DNA from 2 places in the Thioalkalivibrio sp. ALE23 genome. Region 2 is predicted to be linked to the other one. Evidence: predicted binding sites of a transcription regulator. Region 2 holds the regulator's gene; the other holds the start of a gene.
What was found. Region 2 encodes LexA, which represses DNA repair genes until DNA is damaged. Its sites were predicted from a motif close to TACTGTNNATATNNACAGTA; they were not measured.
Positions count from the first base shown of each region.

Region 1 (5,686 bases), on a different contig from region 2:
TTTCGCGTTGAAGTGAAACGCACCGGGTGCTCCGGGTGGATGTATTCGGTGGACCTGGTCCGCGAGCCGCGACCCGATGATCTGGTGTTCCGCGTGGATGAACGCCTCGACGTCCATGTCGATCCGAAGAGCTTCGAATTCATCCGCGGAACGGAGATCGATTTCCAGGCGGAGGGGCTGACCCGGCAAATCGTCTTCCACAACCCGAACGTCACCGCCGAATGCGGCTGCGGCGAGAGCTTCTCCGTGGATACCGCCGCTTCCTGATCTGGCCGTTAGCCGAAGTCGCGGGAGCGGGTGACCAGGTCGCCGAGCCAGGTGCTGCGGTCGGTCAGGCGGCGGGCGACCAGGTGGCCGACGTCGTCGGCCCACTGCCATTCGCCGTCGATCTCCAGCAGCTGGCCGTGCAGGACCTCGGCGCGGAAGCGTTCCACGCGGTCGGGCCAGACGATCACGTTCAGCGTGCCGTGTTCGTCCTCCAGGGTCAGGAATACCGTGCCGTTGGCCGAGCCCGGGCGCTGGCGGGTGATCACCAGACCCGCGTAGCGCGCCGGGCCGGGGCGCCGGCGCGCGGAAAGCGTCGCGGAATCCGGCAGGCGTCGGCGTTCGAGCTGCGGGCGCAGCAGGGCCAGCGGGTGCGGTCCCAGCGTGAGGCCGGTGGTGGCGTAGTCCTGGATCAGGTCGTCCACCGCGTCGGGCACCGGCAGCAGGGGCGTGCGGGCGTTGTCCCCGGCCTGCCCCGGCTCGTTCGGCTCGCGTGGCTCGTGCGGGGCGTCGGCGGGCTCGGCGTGTTGCGGCAGGCCCTCGAACAGCGGCAGCGGCGCCTCCACCGCATCGGCGGCCCAGCGCGCCTGATGGCGGTTGCCGGCCAGCCCGGCCAGGGCCCCGGCGCGCGCCAGCCGGCCGGCCTCGGCCCGGCTCAGCCGGGCGCGTGCGACCAGCTCGGGCACGTCGCTGAACGGGCCCTCGGCGCGGGCCGCGTGGATGCGTTCGGCGACCTCCCGACGCAGGCCCTGGACGCGGTTGAAGCCCAGGCGCAGGGCCAGCGGGGCATCCGGCACGTCCGGCGCGTCCGGCGTATCCGGTGAGTCGCCGGCGGCCTCGAGGCTGCATTCCGGCTGGCTGTGGTTCACGTCCACCGGGCGCACCTCCACGCCGTGACGGCGGGCATCGGCCACGATCTGCGCCGGGCCGTAGAAGCCCATCGGCTGGCTGTTGAGCAGCGCGCAGGCGAAGATCGCCGGCTCGAAGCACTTCAGCCAGGCCGAGACCCAGGTGATCAGCGCGAAGCTGGCGGAGTGCGATTCGGGGAAGCCGTACTCGCCGAAGCCGAGGATCTGGCGATACAGCCGCTCGGCGAACTCGGCGGAATAGCCGCGCTCGCGCATCCCCTCCAGCAGCCGCTCGCGCCAGCGCCCGAGATCCCCGCGGCGGCGCCAGGCGCCGATGGAGCGGCGCAGCCCGTCGGCCTCGCCGGCGGAGAACCCGGCCGCCACCATCGCCAGCTCGATCACCTGTTCCTGGAAGATGGGCACGCCCAGGGTGCGCCCCAGCACCCGCTCGATCTCCGCGTTGGGGAAGCGCACCCGCTCGGGGTGTGCCCGGCGCTTGAGATAGGGATGCACCATCTCGCCCTGGATGGGGCCGGGCCGCACGATGGCGATCTCGATCACCAGGTCGTAGAAGTTCTTCGGCTTCAGCCGCGGCAGCATGCTCATCTGCGCGCGTGACTCGATCTGGAACACCCCCAGGCTGTCGGCCTTCTGCAGCATCGCGTAGACCGCCGGGTCCTCGGCCGGGATGTCGGCCAGGCCCCAGTCGCGGCCGCGGTGCCGGTGCATCAGCTCCAGCGCGCGGCGCACGCAGGAGAGCATCCCCAGCGACAGCACGTCGATCTTCAGCAGGCCGGCGGCGTCGAGGTCGTCCTTGTCCCACTGGATCACGCTGCGTTCGGGCATCGCCGCGTTCTCGATCGGCACCAGCTCGTCGAGCCGCCCGGCGGCGATCACGAAGCCCCCGGTGTGCTGCGACAGATGGCGCGGGAAACCGACCAGCTCGGCGGTCAGGGCCTGCCACTGGCGGGCCAGGGCACCGTCGGGTTCCAGGCCGACCTCGCGCAGGCGCTCGGGCGGGATGCCCTCGTCCCACCAGGCGAGGTTGGCGGTCAGCGCGTCCAGTCGCGCGCGCGAGAGCCCCAGCGCCCGGCCCACGTCGCGCAGGGCGCTGCGGCGGCGATAGCGGATCACGGTACAGGCCAGTGCCGCGCGGTTGCGGCCGTAGCGCCGGTAGATGTACTGGATCACCTCCTCGCGGCGCTCGTGCTCGAAGTCGACGTCGATATCCGGTGGCTCGCCGCGCTCGGCGGAGATGAAGCGCTCGAACAGCATGCTCGAGCGCGACGGATCCACCGCGGTGATGCCCAGCGCGTAGCACACCGCCGAGTTGGCCGCCGAACCCCGCCCCTGGCACAGGATCCCGCGGCTGCGCGCGAAGCGCACGATGTCGTACACGGTGAGGAAATACGGCTCGTAACCCAGCTCGGCGATGATGCCCAGCTCGCGCTCGATCTGCGCCTGTACCGCCTCCGGGATACCGTCGGGCCAGCGCTTGCGGGCCCCGCGCAGGCTCTCATCGCGCAGGTACTCGGTGGCGGTGCGCCCGGGCGGCAGCGGGTCGGTGGGGTAGTGGTATTCGAGTTCGTCCAGGGAGAAGCGGCAGTCGTCGGCGATGGCGACCGCGTGGCACAGCCAGGCGGCGGGATACAGCGTGGCCAGATCGGCGCGCGGGCGCAGGCAGCGTTCGCCGTTGGGGAACAGCTCGCCGGCGGCCTGCGCGACCGTGCAGCGGTGATGCAGGGCGGTCAGGACATCCTGCAGTGCGCGGCGGCCGCGGGCATGCATGTGCACGTCGCCGCAGGCCGTCACCGGCAGGTCGTGTGCCTGCGCGAGCTGCCGTGCCCGGGCGATCTGCGCCGGATCCCCGGGCGTCCGCAGCAGCGCCACCGCCAGATGTCCCTGCCCGGGCGCGGCCCATGCCCGCAGCCAGGCCGCTGCGTCGTCGGGATCGGCCGTGTCGGATTCCGGCCACAGATGCAGCAGCACGTGCCAGCCGGCGCGCTCCGCTTCCGGGACTGCCTCCAGATCCGCCCGGGTCAGGTGGTGCTCGCCCTTGTCCGCGGCCCCGCGCGCGGTGGTGATCAGGCGGCACAGGGCGGCATAGCCCGTGCGGTCGCGCACCAGCACGGTCAGTTCGGGGCCGTCGGCCAGCTGCAGGCGGGCGCCCGCGATCAGGTGCACGCCGGTGCGCTGCGCCGCCTCGTGCGCGCGCACCAGGCCCGCCAGCGAGGCGATGTCGGTCAGCGCCAGCGCGCGATAGCCCAGCGCCGCCGCGCGCTCCACCAGCTCCTCCGGGTGCGAGGCCCCGCGCAGGAACGAGAAGTTGCTCAGCGCCGTCAGCTCGGCAAAGGCCGGGGCGGTGTCGGCTGCGGGTTCGCGTTCGTCCATGTACTGTATATTTGTACAGTATCACGGGCGAAGCAAGCCGCCCCCCGGATTCCGGGGGACGGCGAGGGCTGTCAGGGGGCTTCGGAAATGGGGCGGGGGATCAGCGCCCCAGGCCGGTGAGGCGCGCGGGCTCCAGGATCTCGATCCAGTAGCCGTCGAGGTCCTTCACGAAGGCGATGTCCTTCAGTCCGCCCTCGTCCGGGCGCTTCACGAACTCCACGTTATTCTGGTCGAACCAGCGCACCGCGGCGTCCAGGTCGGGCACCGAGAAGCAGATGTGGCCGAAGCCCTGCGGTTCGGCGTTGCCGTCGTGGTAGTGGAAGTCCGGATCCTTCTCGGTGCCGTAGTTGTAGGTCAGCTCGAGGATGCCGCGCTGGCTGAACATCCAGCGGGTGCGTTCGCCCTCGTCCTGCGGCGGGGCGGGTTCGTCGTCGTCCTGACGCGCGAGGAAATACAGCGTGAACTCGAATTCCGGGAAGTCCAGGGTCTTCACCAGCTCCATGCCGAACACGCGGCGGTAGAAATCCAGCGACGCGTCGGGGTCCTTCACGCGCAGCATGGTGTGGTTGAAGCGGAAGCCTGCGGTGGGGTTGTCGCTCATGTGCGGATCCTTTGTTCGGCCGAATGGGATGGGTCGGGAGAATGGAACACGCCCCCGGCGTCTCCCGCAACTGCCCGGCCGGTGCGTGCTGTCCTATACTGCGCGGATCGCAAGGGAAGAATACGGAGATCGGGGTGAACTCACGACTGGCAATGCGGGCCCTGGCCCTGCTGGCCCTGGTGCTGACGGCCAGCGGCTGCGCGATGCTCTCGCCCTCGCCGCCGCAGGATCAGAGCAACATCTGCGAGATCTTCCGCGAGGAACCGCGCTGGTACGACTACGCCCTGGACTCCCAGGAGCAATGGGGCACGCCCATTGCCACGCAGATGGCGATCATCCAGCAGGAGTCCTCGTTCCGCAGCCACGTGCGCCCGCCACGCGAGCGCCTGCTGGGGATCATCCCGTGGCGCCGGCCGTCCTCGGCCTATGGCTATGCCCAGGCCCAGGACCCCGTCTGGGGCGAATACCGCGAGGACGCCGGCAGCCGCTTCGCCCGGCGCACGCACATGAAGCACGCGACCGACTTCATCGGCTGGTACAACGAGCGCACCCGGCGCATGACCGGGGTTTCCCTGCATAACCCGGAGCACCTGTATCTCGCCTACCACGAGGGGCAGGGCGGCTATAACCGCGGCAGCTATCGCGGCAAGCCCGGGGTGCAGCGCGCCGCGCGTCAGGTGCGTGACCGCGCCAGTCGCTATGCGAGCCAGCTGGAGAGCTGCGAGTCCGAGTTCCGCTGCCGGCGGTTCTGGCAGGTGGGGCCGTTTTGTCGCCAGTGACGGTCTGCCCGGGGTCTACCACTCCGGGTCCAGCGGATGCAGGTCCGGGTCGAGCGTCCAGGGGCCCGGCGGCGGCACGGTCCGGTCGGCGACCAGGGGACGGATCCGGCGGAGGAACGTGTCGCGCGGGAGTTCGATCGCGCCCAGGTTCACCAGGTGTTCGGTGGCCATCTGGGTGTCGATCAGCGGCCAGTCCCGGGCCACCATGTGGCGGCACAGCCAGGCGAGGGCAATCTTCGAGGCGTCGCGCTCGAGGCTGAACATGGACTCGCCGCAGAACAGCCGGCCCGCGGCCACCCCGTAGAGCCCGCCGATCAGCCGCGGGCCGTCCCACACCTCCACCGAATGCGCATGGCCCACGCGATGCAGCGCGGTATAGGCCTCCTGCATGCTCTGGGTGATCCAGGTGCCGGCGGAGCGGGCGCGCGGGCCGGCACAGCCAGCGATCACGCGCTCGAAGGCGCGGTCGAAGGTGACGGTGTAGCCGGCGTTGCGCAGGGTCTTGCGCAGCGAGCGCCGGATGCGGAAGGCGCCGGGTTCCAGCACCGCGCGCGGGTCGGGGCTCCACCACAGGATCGGCTGGCCGGCCTCGAACCAGGGGAAGATCCCGCTGCGGTAGGCGTTGACCAGGCGCGGCACGGAGAGATCGCCGCCGGCGGCGAGCAGGCCGTTGGGCTCGTCCAGCGCGGTCTCCGCCGGCGGGAACGGCGCCTCCGGGTGATCCGGATCCAGCCAGGGGAGGGTGATGGGGCTGCGGGGGCTCATGCGGCGCCTGATCGGTCGGTGCCGGATCGGCCAGCGCC
Region 1 covers NZ_KB900032.1:615,042-620,727, forward strand. Annotated here, with positions in the region: gene F573_RS0106665 (iron-sulfur cluster assembly accessory protein) at 1-267, shown strand, start outside; gene F573_RS0106670 (error-prone DNA polymerase) at 276-3,503, opposite strand; gene gloA (lactoylglutathione lyase) at 3,604-4,104, opposite strand; gene F573_RS0106680 (hypothetical protein) at 4,257-4,883, shown strand; gene aat (leucyl/phenylalanyl-tRNA--protein transferase) at 4,899-5,648, opposite strand.
Region 1: the regulator LexA is predicted to act here: its motif matches at 3,505-3,524, upstream of F573_RS0106670 (error-prone DNA polymerase).

Region 2 (5,686 bases):
ATGCCGGTCACATCGAGGTGCTCGGCGAGACGATGCCCGAAGGCGAGCGCCGGATCCGTCACCGCCTCGGGGTGGTCCCTCAGTTCGATACCCTCGACCCGGATTTCACGGTGGGCGAGAACATGTTCACCTACGCGTCCTACTTCGGCCTGTCCGGCCCGGTGCTGCAGGCGCGGGTCGATGCCCTGCTGGAGCGGGTCAACCTGAGCGACAAGCGCGACGCGCGCATCCAGTCGCTGTCCGGGGGCATGAAACGGCGCCTGACCCTCGCCCGCGCGCTGATCAACGACCCGGCCGCGGTGATCCTGGACGAACCCACGACCGGACTCGATCCACAGGCCCGTCACCACCTCTGGCGACAGCTGCGCGAGCTGCGGGCCTCGGGTGTCACCCTGGTGCTGACCACGCACTACATGGAGGAGGCCGAAGAGCTGTGCGACCGCATCGCGATCATCGACCATGGCCGCATCATCGCCTGTGACACGCCCGCCGGGCTGATCCGCGAGCACGTCGAGCCCTGGGTGGCCACGGTCGCCGGCCACGGCGCCGCCGCGTCCATCGAAAACGAACTGGGGCCGCGCGACCGCGCCCACCAGGTCGCCGACACCTGGCTGATCTACACCCCCGACCCGGAAGGCCTGCGCGGCCGGCTGGAGGCGCGCGGGGAACGCATGGGCCTGCGCGAGGCCAACCTCGAGGACGTCTTCCTCAAGCTCACCGGCCACGACCTGCGGGACTGAATACCCATGCGCCAGCGCACCCACCCCCTGCTGCCCCGGCCCGGCCCGCGCCTGTTCGCCGTATGGCGCCGCAACCTGCGGGTCTGGCGCAAGCTGCTGCTGCCCGCGGTGGTCGGCAACTTCGGCGAACCGATCCTCTACCTGCTGGCGTTCGGGGTCGGCTTCGGCGCCATGGTGGGCGAGGTCGACGGCATGCGCTACATGGTGTTCATCGCCTCCGGCATCGTCGCCTCCAGCGCGATGATGACCGCCAGCTTCGAGGGCATGTACTCGGCCTATACGCGCATGGCGGAACAGAACACCTGGCTCGGCATGCTCGCGACCCCGCTCACGCTGGACGACATCGTGTTCGGCGAGGCGGTGTGGGCGGCCACCAAGGGCCTGATCTCCGCGATCACCGTACTGATCGTGGCCAGCCTGCTGGGCCTGGTGGCCGATGCGCGCGCCCTGCTCGCACTGCCGGTGATCTTTCTCGCCGCCTTCACCTTCGGCGCCCTGGCGCTGGTCATCACCTCGCTGGCGCGCAGCTACGACTTCTTCCTCTACTACTTCACCCTGGCGGTCACCCCCATGCTGCTGCTGTCCGGGGTTTTCTTCCCCCTGGAACAGCTCCCCGGCTGGGTGCAGACCCTGACCTGGATGCTGCCGCTGGCTCATGTGATCGAGCTGGTGCGGCCATTGATGACCGGCGAATGGCCGGTCCGGTGGCTGCCCCATCTCGCGGTCATCACTGGCTACGGGGTCCTGGCCATCAGCGTGGCCAGCTACCGCATCCGCCGCCGGCTGTTGCAATAGAGCGGGAATGCTCCAATGATTCGCGTTGTCCTCTAAAACGAACCCTTTCCATCACCTTCAGGTACGAATCGATGAAGAACTGGCTGTTTGCAATCCTTCTGGCCCTGCCGGCCGCCGCGCTGGCGCAGAACGTGGAAATCCGTGACATCGAGGAAGGCGACGGCGACGAGGTCGTGCGTCATGACACCGTGACCGTACATTACACCGGCTGGGTGTACGAGGACGGCGAGGATCAGGGCGAACCCTTCGATTCCAGTCGTGACCGCGGCCAGCCGTTCACCCTGACCCTGGGTGCCGGCGAGGTCATTCCGGGCTGGGAGAAGGGCCTGGAGGGCATGCGCGAGGGTGGGAAGCGCGAGATCATCATCCCGCCGGAACTGGGCTACGGGTCACGCGGCGCCGGTGACGTGATCCCGCCGAACGCCACTCTGCGCTTCGAAGTGGAGATCCTGGAAGTGGAGCGGGCGCCCTTCGGCGGCCTGAACAATAACGAACTGGCCGGGATGCTGGAACGCGACGACGTGACCGTGGTCGACATCCGCCGGCCCGACGAATGGGCCGAGACCGGGGTGGTCGAAGGCAGCCTGCGCATGACCGCCTTCGACGAACGCGGCCAGTTCATTCCGCAATTCGGTCAGGCGTTCACCGATGCGGTAGACCCGGATGACACCGTGGTCCTGATCTGCCGCACCGGCAGCCGCACCGGCGTGCTGGCCCGCGCGCTGGCCGACGGTCTGGGGTACGAGGACGTCTACAACGTCACCGACGGCATCAAGCACTGGCTGGAAGAAGACCGCGTGGTGCAGCACGACTGCCCCGACACCGAGGAGACGGCGGTTTGCTGATGCGGCGACACGCCGGCCCCGGGGCCCTCGGTCTGGTCCTGCTGCTGCTCGCTGCCCCGGCACCGGGCGAAGAAGACAATCGTGAGGACCTTCCGGCGGTACTCCCCGAGCCGGTGACCACCACGCATTCGCTTGAAACGGTGGACGGCGAACGGCTGGAATACCGCGCGACGGTCGGCTACACCCCGCTGGGCGAGGATCGCGAACACCCCGAGGCACGGGTCTTCAGCGTGGCCTACACGGTGGAGGATGAAGACACCGACCGCCCGGTGACCTTCCTGTTCAACGGCGGCCCGGGGGCGGCCTCGGCCTATCTCAACGTCGGCGGACTCGGACCGCGGGTCCTGGACACCGACGACCGGGGCCTGTCGGCCGCCACGCCACCACGGCTGACGGACAACCCGAAGACCTGGCTGGCGTTTACCGACCTCGTCTTCATCGATCCGCCGGGCACCGGTTTCAGTCGGGTGATGGAGGCCGGCGATCCCGAAGATTTCTTCGAGCCGGAGGGCGACCTGGCCGCCCTGGAAGAAACCCTGGAACGCTGGCTGGACGACCACGGACGGCGCGGCGACCCGGTGTACCTCGGCGGGGAAAGCTATGGCGGCTATCGCGCCGGTGCCCTGCCCGCGCGGCTGATGCGCAACTCCGGCATCAGCGTCTCGGGCACGGTGCTGGTCTCCCCCGCGCTGGATTTCGGCATGCTCGAGGGCGGCACCGGCCGTCCGCTCCCGCACGCCCTGATGCTGCCGGCGCTGACCGCCTCGGCACGCGCGCATGACCGCCTGGGCGATGACCCGCCGAGCCTCGAGCAGGCGGAGGCATTCGCGCTGGGGGACTATCTCGAGGGGCTGCTGCACCCGGGACGGATCGACGCCGACTGGATCGATGAAGTGGCCCGCTTCACCGGCATCGACCGCGACCACCTGCGCGCGACCGGCGGCCGCATCACCCTGAACATGGCGCAGCGTGGCCTGCTGCGAGACGAGGGCCGGCTGGTCAGCCTGTACGATGGCGGGATCGATTCGCCGGATCCGGTCCCGACCCGCACGCGGCCGCGGGCCGATGCCATCCTCGACGGTCTGGTGGCCCCGCTGTCCACCGCCATGCTGGACCACCTGCGCAACACCCTGGACTGGTCGCACGGGCATCAGTATCGCCTGCTCAGCCGCGAGGTCTTCGGTGCCTGGGACTGGGACAGCTCGCAGCGGACCGGCCCGGCCTCGGCGATGGACGACCTGGCCACCGCCCTGGCACTCGATCCCCGCTTTCGCATCTTCAGCGTGCACGGCGAGGCCGACCTGATCACCCCCTATTTCGCCACCGAATGGCTGCTGGGGCAGATCGCGCATGCCGCGGACCCGGGCGACGACGAGCGCATCGTCACCGGCCGCTATCCCGGCGGGCACATGCTGTACATGCGTGCCGACACCAACGCCGGGCTGTTCGACGACGCCCGGCGCTTCTACACCGGACACGCAGAAGACGGAGCTGAAGCGGACCCCGACTGACCGCTTGCCGACCCGGGCGCCCTCCGGTTACTGTAATTATGAACAGTATCCGGAGCCGCCCCCGTGTCGTCCGTCCCGTCGCTCACCCCGCGCCAGCAGGCCATCCTCGACTACATCACCGAGGTGGTGACCACCCAGGGCACCGCGCCTACGCGCAACGAGATCGCCGCGGCCTTCGGTTTCCGCTCGCCGCATGCGGCGGAATGCCACCTCAAGGCCCTGGTGCGCAAGGGTGCGATCGAACTGGTGGGCGGGGCGGCCCGCGGGATCCGCCTGTCCCCCGACACGCGCCCCTCGCCCGCCACGCCGTCCGGGGCGGAGGGCATTCCCCTGATCGGCCGGGTCGCGGCCGGCTCGCCGCTGCTGGCCACCGAACACATCGAGGGGCACTACCAACTCGGCGACGCCCTGTTCCGCGCCCGCCCCGACTACCTGCTGCGGGTACACGGCGAAAGCATGCGCGATGCCGGCATCCTCGACGGTGACCTGCTCGCCGTGCGCCGCACGCCGGAGGCCCGGGATGGCCAGATCGTGGTCGCGCGCATCGAGGACGAGGTCACGGTCAAGCGCTTCCACCACGATGGTTCGCGGATCCGCCTGCTGCCCGAAAACCCGGATTTCGCCCCCATCGAGATCGACCCCGAGCGCCGCGAACTCGCGATCGAGGGGATCGGCGTGGGCGTGCTGCGCGATCTGGAAAGGGAATGAGCCGCGCCCTGGACTCACTGCTGGAACACCCGTCCCTGTGGCGCGGCCGCCAGGGCGCCCCCGCCAGCGGCGACGCGGTCTGGCCAGCGGGGACACCCGAACTGGAAACGGCCCTGGGCGGCGGCTGGCCGCGCGGCCAGCTGGTGGAACTGCTGGGCGCGCCCTTCGGCAGCGGCGAGACCCGCCTGCTGGTCCCGATGCTCGCCGCCTGCGGGCGCGCACGGCTGTGGATCGCCCTGATCGGCCCGCCGGCCACCCCCTGGCTCCCCGGCTGGCAACAGCTGGGCATTCCCCCGGAGCGGGTCCTGCTGGTGCGGGCCGACCAGGACGGCGAACGCCTGTGGAGTGCGGAACAGTGCCTGCGCGACCCGGCCTTTGGCGTGTTGCTGATCTGGATCCATGGCCCCGCGGAGACCGCACGACTGCGGCGTCTGCGCCTGGCGGCCGGCGAAAGCCGCGCCTGTGCCGTGCTCCATCGTCCACCACAGGCCGCGGAACAGCCCTCACCCGCACATCAGCGCCTGCAATGGCAGCCCCATGGCCGGGGCCTGCGCCTGCACTTCATCAAGGGCAGCGGCGCCCGGTACCGGCGCGGCCGGCCGCTGGATCTCTCCGTGGCACACCCGCCTCCCGCGGAGGGCACCCCGTGATCCCGGACGCACGCCCTGCGCGGCCGGCACCCGACACGGAGCAAGCCCCCCCGGGTCCGACCCTGCAACTGCTCCCGGGGCTCCCGGGGCTCCCGGAGCCGGCGCGGGAACCTGACCCCGCTCCCGTCCCCGCGCCGGAGGCCCGGGAATGCTGGCTGGCCGTGCAGCTTCCGCATCTGGCCCTGGACCTCCAGGCCCGCCGCCGCGCGGATGCCGACCGTCTCGCGCAGCACCCCCTGCTGATCGTGGAACGCGGGGAACGCCCCCGGGTGCATGCCGCCAACCGTGCCGCGCGCCGCGCCGGCGCCCGTCCGGGCATGCCCCTGGGCGATGCCCTGGCCCTGCTGGACACCCCGGAACTGATCGAGGACGACCCGGCGGCCCGTGCGCGCGAGATTCACCAGCTGGCCGCCGCCCTGCTGCAGTTCAGCGACCAC
Region 2 covers NZ_KB900033.1:78,199-83,884, reverse strand. Annotated here, with positions in the region: gene F573_RS0107135 (ABC transporter ATP-binding protein) at 1-740, shown strand, start outside; gene F573_RS0107130 (ABC transporter permease) at 747-1,535, shown strand; gene F573_RS0107125 (FKBP-type peptidyl-prolyl cis-trans isomerase) at 1,607-2,380, shown strand; gene F573_RS0107120 (S10 family peptidase) at 2,380-3,891, shown strand; gene lexA (transcriptional repressor LexA) at 3,955-4,599, shown strand; gene imuA (translesion DNA synthesis-associated protein ImuA) at 4,596-5,249, shown strand; gene F573_RS0107105 (DNA polymerase Y family protein) at 5,405-5,686, shown strand, end outside.